Regions from separate parts of the Desulfosporosinus meridiei DSM 13257 genome, predicted to be linked through region 2. Evidence: riboswitches for the same ligand, from Rfam matches in the RefSeq annotation. Region 2 holds a riboswitch; each other region holds the start of a gene.
What was found. A riboswitch is a leader RNA that binds a small molecule or an ion and turns the genes downstream of it on or off. The one in region 2 is predicted to bind cobalamin.
Positions count from the first base shown of each region.

Region 1: another riboswitch for cobalamin. It lies ahead of DESMER_RS10515 (hypothetical protein); the one in region 2 lies ahead of DESMER_RS02325 (class I SAM-dependent methyltransferase).
Region 3: another riboswitch for cobalamin. It lies ahead of DESMER_RS02805 (DUF4430 domain-containing protein); the one in region 2 lies ahead of DESMER_RS02325 (class I SAM-dependent methyltransferase).

Region 1 covers NC_018515.1:2,287,098-2,291,995, reverse strand. The annotation lists gene DESMER_RS10525 (ABC transporter ATP-binding protein) at 1-666, opposite strand, end outside; gene DESMER_RS10520 (ECF transporter S component) at 684-1,199, opposite strand; gene DESMER_RS10515 (hypothetical protein) at 1,217-1,957, opposite strand; cobalamin riboswitch at 2,054-2,230, opposite strand; gene DESMER_RS10510 (AraC family transcriptional regulator) at 2,957-3,679, shown strand; gene DESMER_RS10505 (EamA family transporter) at 3,796-4,674, shown strand; partial or broken gene DESMER_RS24925 (sigma 54-interacting transcriptional regulator) at 4,765-4,842, opposite strand; gene DESMER_RS10500 (YkvA family protein) at 4,818-4,898, opposite strand, start outside.
Region 2 covers NC_018515.1:499,532-504,429, reverse strand. The annotation lists gene DESMER_RS02335 (ABC transporter ATP-binding protein) at 1-597, opposite strand, end outside; gene DESMER_RS02330 (energy-coupling factor transporter transmembrane component T) at 579-1,457, opposite strand; cobalamin riboswitch at 1,826-2,009, opposite strand; gene DESMER_RS02325 (class I SAM-dependent methyltransferase) at 2,253-2,996, opposite strand; cobalamin riboswitch at 3,179-3,360, opposite strand; cobalamin riboswitch at 3,502-3,682, shown strand; gene DESMER_RS02320 (anaerobic ribonucleoside-triphosphate reductase activating protein) at 4,179-4,862, opposite strand.
Region 3 covers NC_018515.1:599,823-604,720, reverse strand. The annotation lists gene DESMER_RS02815 (outer membrane protein assembly factor BamB family protein) at 1-736, opposite strand, end outside; gene DESMER_RS02810 (hypothetical protein) at 882-1,685, opposite strand; gene DESMER_RS02805 (DUF4430 domain-containing protein) at 1,745-2,551, opposite strand; cobalamin riboswitch at 2,744-2,922, opposite strand; cobalamin riboswitch at 3,116-3,295, opposite strand; gene DESMER_RS02800 (5-methyltetrahydropteroyltriglutamate--homocysteine S-methyltransferase) at 3,876-4,898, opposite strand, start outside.

The DNA.
Region 1 (4,898 bases), 1.8 Mb from region 2:
CCAAACCAACTCCCCCTGGTTAAGTACAACAACCTCATCAACCTTATCCATCAATTCCTCAGTGGAATGATCGACAAGTAAAATCGTTAAATTCTTTTTCCGTCGTAAAGCAGTTAAGGTATCATAGATCTCTGATCTTCCAAGGGGATCGAGTTCTGAAGTTGGCTCATCAAGGACCAGTATTTCAGGTTCCATGGCGAGGACCCCGGCAATAGCTAGGCGTTGTTTTTCACCGCCAGATAACTCCTCGGTTAAGCGGTGGTTATATCCTGTAAGGCGAACCGTTGCTAAGGCTTGATCTACTCTCTGCTCAATCTCCGTAGCAGGCACCAAGAAATTCCTAGGGCCAAAGGCAGTGTCTTCTTCAACACTTCTCCCGATTATTTGGGTTTCCGGATCCTGCAATACAAGTCCTAATACCTTGGCTAAAGTCTGAACTGCAGTCTTGCCCACGTCCTTTCCGGCAATACGCACCCGGCCGGATAGTTTCCCTTCTAAAAGTTGGGGAATCAGCCCATTCAAACATAAGCTCAAAGTAGTTTTACCCGCTCCTGTGGAACCCAGCAACGCAACGAATTTCCCTTTTTCTACGCTGAGATTGATGTTTCTCAGGCTGGGCTCCGAAGCATTTGGATAAGTATAAGAAAGATCCTTAAGTTCTATCAATATTTTTCACCTCAAGCTTAAATGAGCCGGCTTCCTTTAATTGCTTTATATGCAACAGCGGAGATAATCACGTTTAAAGCTGCCCCAACAGCCAGGAAAGGCAACAATCCTAAAACTCCTCCCATCCCCATCATAGGCAGCATAGCAAAAGCGGATACCACACCATTAAGGAGTATTCCGACGATGACCGCAGGAATCAAGCCGATTTTTTCATTCACCCAGCGGTAAGCCACGGCCCATAAAGCCATTTGTAAAGCGATATATAAGTGGACAGGAATACTCATGGGAAAACCGTTTACAGCTGCGGTCAACATGTGGCCAAAAGCAATGACAATCCCTCCGGTGGTTCCCCCAAAGGCTAAAGCGCTAAAAAAACCGGGTGCGGAATCCATCCCGATAGTACCAACGGGACTGGGGATCTTAATAAGTGCCCCAACCGCACTTAAGGCAATAAAAATTGCCATGATAGATAGTCTTTTTACATTCCAAGGAGATAGTTTCAATTCCTGTTCTTCTCTTCCTAAGCTTTGCATAAAATTCCCTCCTAAAATTAAGCCAACTCGCCGATTCTTGTTAAAGGCAAGTTTAACTCCCTAATATAGTTCGCATCTAAAACCTCTGCCGAGGAAAAAATCAAACATGTAGACGGACCGGCTGACTTTCCCAAATCCAGGGTACAGCTTTGTTCAACTTGCAAGCGAGTATTGATAGAGGCTGCAAGTTGTTCTGCCTCCAATCGTATGCCCCTTGAACCTACTGGTATTATGTCATGAATCCATGAGTTTTTTATAAGTGCTCGGACACTTTTGACGTTAACAATTTCCGGATCCTCTGGATCGCTAAGTTCCGGGCCTACCTTAGGCAGTCCCAGGCAATAGACGTAATCCCTTGGTTGAGAAGTACCAATGCGCAAATTTGACTTTTCAGCAACACCAATGACGCTCACTCCCAGACCTGTCTGTTGAGTAGGCATGTTTTTTTCCGTACTGATCACAATGGGCAGGTCGGCTAATCCAGCCGATTCCAGTTCGTCCTTCACCCCCTTTATTAGCTCATCCCCCGCCGGAGACGGCTCATTGGAAATCGCCACAGTGATCATTTGGGCTACACCACCGGTAGATATAACTTCTAAAAGAGCGACCCTTGTGGTCAACTTCCCTGTAATGAACCAAGAAATCTTATAGGCATCTAAGTCTTTCATACCAATTGCCCCGCATGAGTCACAGGCAGCCAGCAGATATTGGGTTTCGTTGATAGAAACAACTTCAACATCCCTACCCAGAAATCCCATTCCGTTCCTTCCCCCTTTCCGAAGATAATAAAAAGTTCACAGTCAATTCTCTTGTTATATTAACAAGAGAATTGACCATGAACTTTACCTTAATTCATGAATCCAACATTATAGGCAGGTCTCCTGACTTAGAATCACCGACAGTATGCGCCTTCCCGGTTTCCCAGTGGCAAATGCATAAGTCTCCTCTATACAGTGGTGGGTCCGCCCGGGATTCTCACCCGGTTCCCTATTCACCCTCAATTAAAGGGCACCTATAACTAAACTATTGAATTAATCGTAGTTTAATACAAGATGCTAAGGATTACAAGACTTTTTTAAACTAAGTATACAATACTTCCCACACTTCAAATTTACACCCCATATATAAATTTTTGCCTGTAGTCCCTTGAATATCCTCCCACACTTTATTGCTTCTACACTTATCTATATTTTTCCTTTAAGCTATGTTCTCCGAACTTATAAAAAATCAAGAAACAAAAAACCAACACCTATTCTGATATAGGTCTTTGTTTCTCTGGCGTTCAGCCCTCCTTTCATTTTTACAGTTTCTAAATTCATCAAAGTTCAAATCTTGTAAGGTTTCTCAATTTAGGATTTGCAATTCGCTATGGGAATTTTCGCGTTGAGTCCCATTTCTCTAATTTTCCTATCTGTAATTAACGTTATAAAAAGGCGGAATCAAAAATGTTCAAATTCGCCTGCGTCGGCGAATTTGAACAATAATATTATTCTCTCCCCGCAAATGAACCTAACATTATAGTTTTCTTCCTTATCCATTACAAATATGAAATACCCAAAATTAAGCATTTTCAACGTCTATCATGGTCATTCGAAGGTACTAAGCATTAAACTCAAATTTGTTAATTATATATTGATCGTAACAAGCCTGTTTGTCCAGTTAATTAAAACCGGGGTAGTTGTATATGAACCCTATAATATAATATATAATCGAAGTGTGTTATGGTCACCCTAATGCTTTTTAAAGGTGGGGCAGCAGTGGATAATAGAATAATTTGTGAAAATAGGACATATACCGAAGTCATGAACACCCATGACCACAGCTTTGTACAGTTAATACTGCCGCTTCAGGGAGTTCTGAACATAAAGACCGCCGGTAAGGAATTAGAGTTAGATGAGGCCCGTTTGTTTTTACTTCCCCCTTCCTGCCAGCATACCTTCTGGGCGAAGCAGAACAACAAATTTCTAGTATTGGATATTCCCCGATTCATGTTTCAATTGGGTGTATTGGACAATTTTCCAAGTGGACAAAACTATGTAATGGATGAGAAATGGAAGGCCATTAGATTCCTTCTTTTAAGTGAAGCTGGTCAAGGTAAAATCGAATCATCCAGGATCAGTTCTCTTTTTCATTTTTTTAATACCTACTTGACAGAATATCAGATTCCGGAGTCAGTTAAATATATTCAGAAATTCTATAACGAACAGATAAGCCTGGAGAAGCTCGCTTCTTTAGAACATTACACCGTTAGTTATTTTTGTTCATGGTTCAAAGGCATTATGAACTGTACCCCGATGGCATATCTGAAAAAAGTGAGAATTGAGCAGTCAAAACAACTGCTTCTTGGTACAAGTCTTAATATCTTACAGATTGCTTGGGAAGTCGGATATGTCCACCAGTCTTCTCTTGATAGGGTATTTAAAGAAATCGAAGGTATAACTCCAGCTGAATACCGGCGGAACAATATGAAGATACGCTAAAAAAAATCCTAATCCCGGTGAAAATAACTTTATGACTTTGCTTTATTATTATCTAAAAAGAAGCTGCTCTTTTACTATATTATGACAAATTGTGAAATCAGCTAAAGGAGAAAATAATGAAGCAAAATGAAACTTTGTTCTCTAGCTTAGTGTTGGCTGCGGCGGTGCTCTGGGGAACAACAGGCACAGCCCAATTCTTTGCCCCTCCCGGCGTATCGCCATTGTCCATCGGATCGGTTCGCCTGGCGGTAGGAGGAGCGGCTCTTTTAATTTTTGCCTGGCGGCGGGGAGCTTTGGTGGGAAATTCCCTTTGGTTCAAGGGAACCACATTCCTCGCAGCCGGGTGTATGGCTGCTTATCAGCTTTTCTTCTTTGCCGGAGTTTTAAAAACGGGAGTGGCTGTGGGGACAGTAGTGACTATTGGTAGTGCACCGGTGTTCGCTGGGCTTCTATCTCTGATTTTACGGCGAGAAAACCCAGGGATTAAGTGGACAGCAGCCACCTTACTCGCAGTTATTGGATGTATTCTGCTAATTACTGGCGGCCAGAAACTAGCGTTGAACTCCATTGGCGTCATCCTGGCCTTGGGAGCTGGTGCCTCTTATGCGCTTTATGCCGCAATCAGCAAGGAACTACTAATGTCTTACCCTCCGGAAGCTGTTGCCGGGATTGTATTCTTCATTGGGGCACTTCTACTTTCTCCTTTTCTTTTTTATTACAACCTTGAGTGGCTGAAAACTATCCCAGGTGCAGGTGTTGCCCTTCATTTGGGATTAGTGACCACAGCTCTGGCTTATGTTTTGTTTTCACATGGTTTAGCCAAAATACCCTTTCCCAAAGCAGTAACTTTATCCCTTGCGGAACCAGTTACAGCAGCGGCATTAGGATTGTTTCTGCTTAAAGAAAAATTATCTATTCTTTCTCAAGTTGGGATGATTCTGGTTTTTGGCGGATTGGTTATCCTGTCCTTAGGTGGATTACATAAAAAAGGATAGAAAACATAATTTCAACTCAGTTGTGATTGGAAAGTCCATTCTCAAGCTCGAATTATTCTATAAATGCCGTCCACCTACATAGAGGTATGACAGATGCATCGGCATATCCCCGATTTCATCAAGAAATATAGTTCCACCATTTGCTAGCTCGAATTTTCCCGGTTTTCCTCAGACTCAATCTCAGAATTAACCTGCTTTTTCCACAGCTTGTATTTTTCAAGATC
Region 2 (4,898 bases):
TTCTGTTATGATTACGGTCACTTCTAACTCTCGATTGATCTTAGCAATGGTTGCCAGAAAATCTTGGGCTGCAATGGGATCTAACTGAGCCGTTGGTTCATCCAGGATCAGTATCTTAGGCTGCATGACCATCACTGATGCTAAATTCAGGAGTTGCTTTTGGCCGCCCGACAATTCATCCACGGATTTTCTAAACCAGCCATTGATGCCGAAAAAGCTGGCCATTTCTGCAACCTTGCGGCGAATTTCAGGTGTACTCAGTCCCAGATTTTCCAAGCCAAAGGCCAACTCATGCCATACAGTATCGGTTACTAGTTGAGTCTCAGGGTTTTGCATGACAAAGCCAATTTCAGCAGCTGAGATTTTCTGATCTAATTGCTCAACATCTTTGCCCTGATAATACACCTTCCCTGTCCGCGTGCCATGGGGAGCGATTTCACGTTTTATCTGCCTTAAAAGTGTACTCTTTCCGCAGCCGGACACACCGCAGACCAGAATAAACTCTCCTTGGTTAATACTTAAGTTCACATTGGAGAGGGCCTTTTCCAGGGTCTTGGGATAGGAAAAACTCAAGTCTTTTATTTGTAAGAACGCCATTTGTAACTCTCCTTTACCTCAATAATAATCGGCAATAATGCCAATGCGGCAAAGACAAAATACAGCACAATAGCCTGAATTGATAGATTTACAGGCTTAATTGAGGGATAAAACTGCAAGGTACCGTACCCTAAAAAATACCCTGCCAAGCATATTGCCCCTAAGACACTGATCACAGCCAAAACCAAACCATCCCGCTTATCAAACTTAAAAAGTGAAAAGGTCGTTCTGTTTTTTAACCCATACCCTCTGGCCTTCATAGAATCAGCGGTTTCAATGGCATCCTCCATGGACCAGCTCAACAGTATGGAAATGACTCTCATACCTTTCTTGACTCTCTCCCTAACATTTCCAGTACTCTGATCCAAGCCTATGGTATGTTGAGCATTACTAATAGTCTTGAGTTGATATTTTAGTTTAGAAGTCATTCTCATACTCATAGTAATCAGCAGGGCAACTGCCGGAGAAATCTTAGCAAATAGATATAAAAATTTATCCGCTGTAATTACTTTATTGTAACAAGAGAACCAGGCCAAAATTGCAATCAAGGATACCGCTGAACATATCCCATAAAGCACCGCTTCTAAAGTAATAGGATTGTCCATCAAGTAAAATAATACGGTTCTTCCGCGATGATTTAATAAGGGGTTAGCGATACTGATGAACAAAAACATTGGCAGGTAAAATAAAAGACTAAACTTGACACCCTTACGCCCATTAAGAATTATTGATAAAATCAGGGCGGGAATTAAGGTTAACCCCAGAAAAACCGGATGCAAAAAAAGCATGGTGAAAATTAGCATGACTGCAAAAAATATAAAGCTTACTGCTGGATGAAATGTAGTGAATGCTCTGTTCAATCATCTCTCCCCCTTCCCCAAAGTCACTTTATCTTCCTGTTTGTGGTTCGCTTTTATAGTGTCCTGAACTGCCATTCCTCAAACTTGATCACCTGAAGAAGCACCCCCGGAACCCCCAAATCGTCCTGTCCTGTTAAATTCTTTGCGAAATTTTCACCCTTGGCTAGCATTCCTAAAGTATTCACCTATAGACTACTTTCACTTACATCCCAGTTTGTCTAATCCACATCTCTTTACTTCACCTAAATCCGTTTGCTTAAATCTGATCACTAAAAAAGCTCCTCAACGTTGTTGAGAAGCAAAAAACACTAATAAATATTGACACTGTGCGGTCAGCATTTTTAACACCTCCCCTATCTTCCGTAGGTTCTGCGTGGTTGCAATGAGCAGGTCTCCTGGCTTAAGTTCATCGCTGCCTTACGTCTTCCCGGTGGCCCAGTGACATCTTTGTAAGACCGCTCACTATCACAGTGGCGGGACCGCGTCAGATTAACTGACTTTCCTTTTCAATACTTTCTCTCAAGAAAGTATACTCATTGCTCATTATTAAGTTTTCCCGGATTTCAGCAATTTTATAATATTCTAGCTTTTCATTCTACAAGTTTTTATTCAACAAAAATTGTGGAATCCCTGCTGTTTTCTTTCTCTTACAATTAGTTATTATTTACTAAGACAGGAACAAAGAGAATTTAAGCAGATTGTGCCGTTATGGCTTAGCTCTTCCAAAAATGAAAAGCCCCAATTCTGATGCAAATCTTCAGATTTGGGACTTTTACTTAAATTAGCTTCCGGACATTATTTTGTCGCACAAATAGCGAACATTGGAGTTGGATAGTACAAGATCTGTTCGAGTTCACTAAAAACCCAGGGGCTAATATTTTCCTCAACTTCAATTTGTTGAAAGCCGCAGCGCCGAAATGCACCATGATCCCAAAGTGGCCGTCTTTCATAGGATAAGGGCATTCCCCGAGCAATTGCCTCGCTTACTTGCTGCTCGAAGATGCTGTTGTCTTGATAACCTTTCTTGATAGCCAGGTGCCGATACTTATTACATTGTCGTTGCAAGTCCGGATTGTTAAGGCGTAAATACCAATTAGCGTCAAACACCAATACCTTACCGTACGGTTTTAAAAGTCTAAACCATTCCTGATACACTTCCTGCGGGTGAAGGGAAAGTCCCAGGGCATTTCTTGCAACAATCAAATCAACACTTTCATTGGGCAGGTCAATAGCATGAGCCTCGGCTTTCAAAAAGCGTATGTTCTTTCCTGAGGCCTGAGCGTTTTTCTGAGCTTGTTCCAATCTATCTGAATGCCCATATATTGCTGTAACTGAATAATCCAGCCCGGCTAATAATATTGCCAAAAAGCCATCTCCGGTTCCTACATCTAACACCTGCTGGTTTTCTCCGCGCCCGACATATTTAATCAACAATGACTTCCAAGCTTCTTTTTTAGGGCAGGCTCGATCATCTTGAACGGATTTGCTCTTGCCGGTTTCCTGCCTATCCCAATAGCCTTCAATGCCATGTTCTAACATACGTTTCTCTCCCCATCCCTGTAATTTAATAGTTCGACTTCTTCAGACAAGAACAAGATAGCACCTCAGAGAGCTAAAAAAACCCTTTACAGATACCTGTAAAGGGTTATGACTGACTCTATTAATCGGATTAAGTTGCTGACAACCCGACATAAAGAACACCTCCCCTATCTTCCGTAGGTTCTGATTAATCTAAACGAGCAGGTCTCCTGGCTTAAGTTCATCGCTGCCTTACGTCTTCCCAGTATCCCAGTGACATCATGTAAGGCCGCTCACTATCACAGTGGCGGGACCGCGTCAGATTGACTGACTTCCCTATTAATACTTTCACTTAAAAAAGTATACTCGTTTATTGGTATGAAGTTTTTTTCAGCCTAGCACTAGATGTTAGATTTGTCAATCTTTAATACCAAAAATTCGTCCTGCTTATTATAATTCTAAAAATATTTAGTCTTTGTAAGATTCATTGACAGCAAAATTAACCTGTGCTACCCTTTTATATAGCTTAATATTATGTTCAACAAGTACACTTCTCGAAATATGCCTAGAGAAAGTGTTTAATAGGGAAGTCAGTTTGATTCTGACGCGGTCCCGCCACTGTAGTAGGAAAATGCCTTGCACTGTGCGCAACACAGCCGCCTAGGATACTCCTAAAGCCAGGAACCTGCTTGTTTCGAACCTTTAACCCCCACGAAGGATGGGCAGGTTAGATATTGTAATATATTTATAACCTCCTGCCTTTGGCTGTTCGGAGGTTATTTTATTCTTTTGCGAGCTTTCCACGAAGCTTTCAAAACCTTCCTGCATCTTACGTGCGACAATGATAACTCATACTCGCCAAGGAAAGTTAGATCCTTCTGGAATATATATCTACTTCAGCCTCAATGATTTTGTGATCTGACCGTCACAATTTTGTTGGGGCTGATATTCTTTTCCATAGCCTGCAGAAAAGGAGATAAGGCAACTCAAAACTATGGCCTGTTATAGCATAAGACTATACAGGCCATTTCTATTTCCTTCATTAAATTGAACACTCGAAAAAATGGAAAGAACTATATTCTCCATGTTCAAAGGATAGGCAGGGATAAACAGGAAAATCCTTTAAGCTAACCTTCTTTCATAGCAAGGGGATTATCGACGCAGATGAAACATACGGTATAGCTTTGAACAGTCCTTCAACTTTCAGCTAACTCCAAAACCTCGCAGGGCTAAGGCAAAGCTCTTGTTATTGTACATAATCAAATTTCTTAAATCTTGTTTTTTCTTAGTTGCTTTTTGAAAACCAGTGTCCTTACAGTTCTGAACTATATAATTTGAAGTGATCTCAAAATCCAAGATAATACAGGGTATATCATCAGCATCAAGATTAGGGCAAAATGTGGTTCTAAACTCATGCGCAAGCCCGCTATTTTTAATAATTTCCACACTTTCTCGAATTGGCCATAGCTCCAACCCACTCACCCCTGTAATTGCTTCATATTTGTTAAGAGGAGCCTTCAAGTCCATGGCAATAAAGTCCAGCAACTCCTCGCTAATCAAAGTTCTCAAAATATCCGGATTTGTTCCGTTGGTATCTAGCTTTACAAGGAGCTTCATGGCCTTTAATTCTTCGATAAAAACCTTAAGATTACTTTGCAGAGTCGGCTCGCCTCCGCTAATAACCACTCCATCAATCAGCCCTTTTCTTCTGGAAAGCCACTGAAAAATCTCTTCAGGAAAGATACCCCTGAAATCCTCCTTAGCTTCTATAAGATCGGCATTGTGGCAATAACTACAGCTTAGATTACAACCCTGGGTAAAAACTACAGATGCTATCTTGCCGGGAAAGTCAACAAATGATGTCTTCATAAATCCTGCAATCTTCATCAAACCGCCTCCGCAATTTACGAATTTTTTCCTCAG
Region 3 (4,898 bases), 100 kb from region 2:
TGCCGGTGACTGCCCCGCTGCTGCCCACGGCAGCAATCTCCGGCACCTGACTGGTCCAGACCAGAGCCGAGGAGGTGGTTACTTCATGGCCTGCCTGATCGTGAACTATCAAGGGCAAGGTGCCGCCCAACTGCACCTGATTGTGCTCGTCCGGCGAAGAGAGGATAAGCTCTTGTCCGCCAAGACTCTCCAAAGTCACTTGAGCCTGGGGAGTCTCTTGCGTTAAGGGCTCCCGAAAGGCGGGGTTTTCTTCATTTCCTTGGTTCTCGGTATTCTCCTGAATAAGTTCGGGGGCCTCCGACTTTAACCCAGGGATTTCTTCCTCCGGCAACACTCGCAGAACAGCCTGCTGGGTCTCCCCTTCCCAGAGGGCGGAAACGGTGATCTCCAGTTCACTCTCTCCGGGATTTTCCGGGACGACAAAACTGAGCTGGGCACTGTCCTCCTCTAAGGACTGCTCCTCTCCGGATTCTAAAGCATAGTACCATTGAATCCCCCCGTTGGCCGGGTTTTCCGCTGTACCAAAATAGGCCTTCAGGACAAGGGTTTCCCCGCTTTGATAAGCTTCCCGGCTGGGCTCTACTGTTAAGACTCGGCCGGCATTCTGACTTGTCAGAGAAGCCTCCGCCTCCCCTGCTTCCGAACCGGAAGGGGCCGCGGCTGCCGGCAGGCAGACGGAGCCGATTATTAAAAGAAGGACTAAGAACAAATTCAGCCCTTTGTGGGCAAACTTCATGTTATCTCCCCCAGTTAATTGGTAATTTTAACCAAAATTACTTTTTATAGATAATTTTTTAAACGCCTAAATCAGGAAGGGGTATTCCCTTCCTGACTTGAGCGGCAGAATTATATTAAAATTTCAGAGGGCAAAAGAGCTTAACTTACCAGCCTTTGTATTCCCAAACTACGGTATCACCGGATGTCAGCTCATAAACAGAGGCGGCATAGGCGGGAACGTCCGTTGTGCTGTTGGAGTGTACCACATGGTACTGCCAGCCGTCCGTGCCGGAGGCAAAGTCGCTGCCGATGCCGTAGACATAGCTGCCGCCGCTGAAGACGGTGAGGTTATTTTCCGCCCAGTCAGGGTCGGAATAGTTAGTGTTTCCAGCCATGGCTAAAGCGTGGAGAGCAGAGGAATTCTTCTGCAGGGTTTTGCTGTCATCCGTGAGCCAGCTCAGGTCGGCAAGGTACACGGTTTGATTGGTAGCCGTAAAGTCATTTGCCGTACCCGGGGCATCTACGACAACAGAAATGCCGGATATGCTGGGCGTCGCAGAACCGTCTGTTTCCACTACCACGTAGGCGCTGATTTCCATGCTGTCATAGTGAGCCGTGACATAGGCCCGGCCTTCGTCCAGCAGTTTGATTTTAACGGTATCCGTGTCGTCAATAGTGGCGACCTCCGTTGTCCCGTCGAGGAACTTAACCACGGAAGAGTCTGAGGTGGTCCACTCGATGTTTTCCGGATCGGCGATTTCTTCCGTCATCCAGGTGGTGCCGTCTAAACCGACAACCTGGATATTGGATACTTCGTCGTCCACTTCGCCTAAAATGGTAAAGTGATCGGAATTGGCCAAGGTCAGCATATCCGTAGCCGCCGCAGCCGGCGCCGGAGCGACAAAGAAGGTCAGCCCCAGGGCCATACTCATTACTAAACCGAGAATTTTTTGTTTGGTTTTAAACACACTTTTTCCCCCTTTAAATTAATTTGTTTTCTGCCCTCTGAAATTTCCGCCTCAGTGAATTAATGCAGCCATTTATACTCCCAGACTACGGTATCGCCGGATTGCAGCTCATAACGGGAGGCCGGATAATCGGGAACATCCATTGAACTGTTGGAGTGTACCACATAGTACTGCCAGCCTTCCACACCGGAATCGAAGTCGGAGCCGATGCCGTAGACATAGCCGCCGCCGTTAAAAAGGGTGAGGTTATTTTCCGCCCAGTCGGGGTCGGAATAATGAGTGTTTCCAGCCATGGCTAAAGCGTGCAGGGCCGAGCAATTTTTCTGCAGGGTATTGTATTGATCGGCCAGCCAAGCCAGGTCCGTAAGGTACACGGTTTGGTTGGTGACAGAAAGGTCATTTGCCGTGCCGGGGGCATCCACTTGAACGGAAATACCGGATATGCTGGGCGTCGCGGCACTGTCCGACTCCACTACCACGTAGGCGCTGATTTCCATGGCGTCGTAGTGAACCGTGATATAGGCCCGGCCTTCGTCCAGCAATTTGATTTTGACGGTATCTGTGTCGTCGATGGTGGCGACTTCCGTTGTCCCGTCCAGGAACTTAACCACGGAAGAGTCTGAGGTGGTCCACTGAATGTTTTCCGGATCGGCGATTTCTTCCGTCATCCCGGTAGTGCCGTCTAAGCCGACGACCTGGATGTTCGTGACTTCGTCATCGATCTCACCTAAGATGTTAAAATGCTCGGAATCGGCAAAGGTTAGAGTATCCATAGCTGCCTCAGCCGGTGCCGGAGCGACAAAGAAGGTCAGGCCCAAGGTTAAAGTCATTGCTAAACCAAGAAACTTTTGTTTGATTTTTAACATGGCTATCCCCCTTCGAATTAATTTGTTTTCTTCCCTCTGAAATTTCCGCCTCAATAAAAAAGAACCGATGTTTTCGGTTCTGGGATAATGTGACCACACTGTAAAGATGACGATAAAAATAGGTAGCCTAAAGCCTGCTCCTAGTTCTTGTCATCCACAGCTAAGTTGATCCACTTGCTTCCCCCCGAAAGACTTATGATCCTGATCAGGGCAGGTCTCCTGACTCGAAGTCATCCTCCTCCCTTGCCTTCCCGGGCTTACCCAGTGGATTCTTATAAGGGATTCGTCCTTCATACAGTAGCGGGGCTGTTCCGGCTTCGCACCGGATTCCTTATTAATGCTTTTCAGCAACCCTAATCAGCTATTCAGTTTTTAGAGCTTGTCCCTTGCTTAATTTGTTATTCGCCTCACCTCAATCTTATAGCGCCAGAAGACACTGCAAACCGTACTTTCTGAGCACAAAAAAAGAGCCGATTCTTTCGGCCCTTCGCAAACATGACACGCTAAAGTAAGATGTCCGCATCTATTACTCTAATTTACCACACTTACCTTCCCCCGAAAGAGTTGTGACTTTTGAACATGGCAGGTCTCCTGACTCGAAATCATCCTCCTCCCTTGCCTTCCCGGGCTTACCCAGTGGATTCTTATAAGGGATTCGTCATTCATACAGTAGCGGGGCTGTCCTGGATTTTCACCAGTGTTCCCATTTTGATGCTTTAAGCAACCATATTCAACATATTAAGTTGAGTTAAATTTTCGACTCTTGATTATCACCTACATTATACCAATTAACAGCTTGAGTCAACAGAATATTTTGACTAAATAGAGAGAATCCCGTCGTTATAAAACTGTCGATTCCTGACGCAGCTGCACCCGCTTCTGCCCGCGGCAAACAAACTTGCCCAGGAATCCGAAGCCATTGATAGTAAAACCGAAATAAAAAAGCTTTTTACCACATTGAAGCGTAAAAAGCTTAACCATTTTTAGGTACTACAGTAATCCCAAAAACAAAGGTCAAAACACCTCCTATCATCCCTAGGTTATCGGATCGTTGGCTTAAGTAGGTCTCCTAGCTCAAGATCATCATCTGCTTACGTCTTCCAGAAAATAAAACCAGTGCCATAAGTGACGCTGGTTTGGATTGCAAGCGGCAGGTCAGCTAGAAACAGCTTCATTATTATATAGAAGGAAACTATGTAATTATACGATTAGTACCTCTGACCGTTTTAAAAAAGCCGCCACACCCAGTGACGGCTTTTTAGATTACATAGTACGAAGCTTCAGCCCTTGTTGCTGCAACTGATGTCTGTATACTCTACCCCTCTTACTTCCAAACTTCCTCGGCAATTTCCTTAACCAAGATAAGTTTCGCCCATTGCTCCTCTTCGCTCAGAATATTACCTTCCTCAGTGGAGGCAAAGCCGCACTGGGGACTTAAGCACAGACGGTCGGCGGGAATATACCGGGCCGCTTCCTGAATGCGGGCAATGATCTGCTCCTTATCCTCCAGTTGTCCGGTTTTTGAGGAGACCAGCCCCAGAACCACCTGCTTATCACCGGAAACTTCTTTTAGCGGGGCAAAATCGCCGGCCCGCTCCGTATCATATTCCAGATAATAAGCGGAGACCTGTTCCAGGCCAAGCAGGGTTGGAGCTACGGGATCATAGCCGCCGGAAGTCGCCCAGGTGGAATGGTAGTTGCCGCGGCAGACATGGGTGGTTACTGTCAGATCCGCCGGCAGATCCCTAAGGGCCTCATTATTCAGCCGGAGGTAAAGATTTTGAAGTTCCTGAACATCATACCCTTCCCCCACCATGGTTGACCAGAAGGTTTTATCACAGAGCATGCCCCAGGTGCAGTCATCCAGTTGGATATTCCGGCAGCCCAGTTCATAAAAGGCCAGAATGGCCTGGCGATAGGCGGTGGAAATATCCTTATAGAGTTCATTCCGGTCCGGATAACATTTCCCTATTTCCTGTTCATTTTCTCCCCGCACAAGTTCCGCAAAAAACTGGGCGGGAGCGGGGATGGTTTGGCGGGCAATGACTTCATCCCCGGCGAGCTGCTTTAAAAAGCTGTAATGAGCCAAAAAAGGATGGTTGGAAAAACGAATCTTCCCGGATATCCGTGCCGAATCTGCTCGGGTTTCTTCTCCGTGAAAGAAATAACCATGCTGCATCATCACATGCTCCACACCGTCAAAGCCCCAAAAGAAATCCAGATGCCAATAGCTGCGGCGGAATTCTCCGTCTGTCACAGCCTTTAAGCCTATTTCTTTTTGCTTAGCCACAAGCTTGCGGATTTCCTCATCTTCCACTCGGGTGAGCTCCTCAGCGGTAATGGCTCC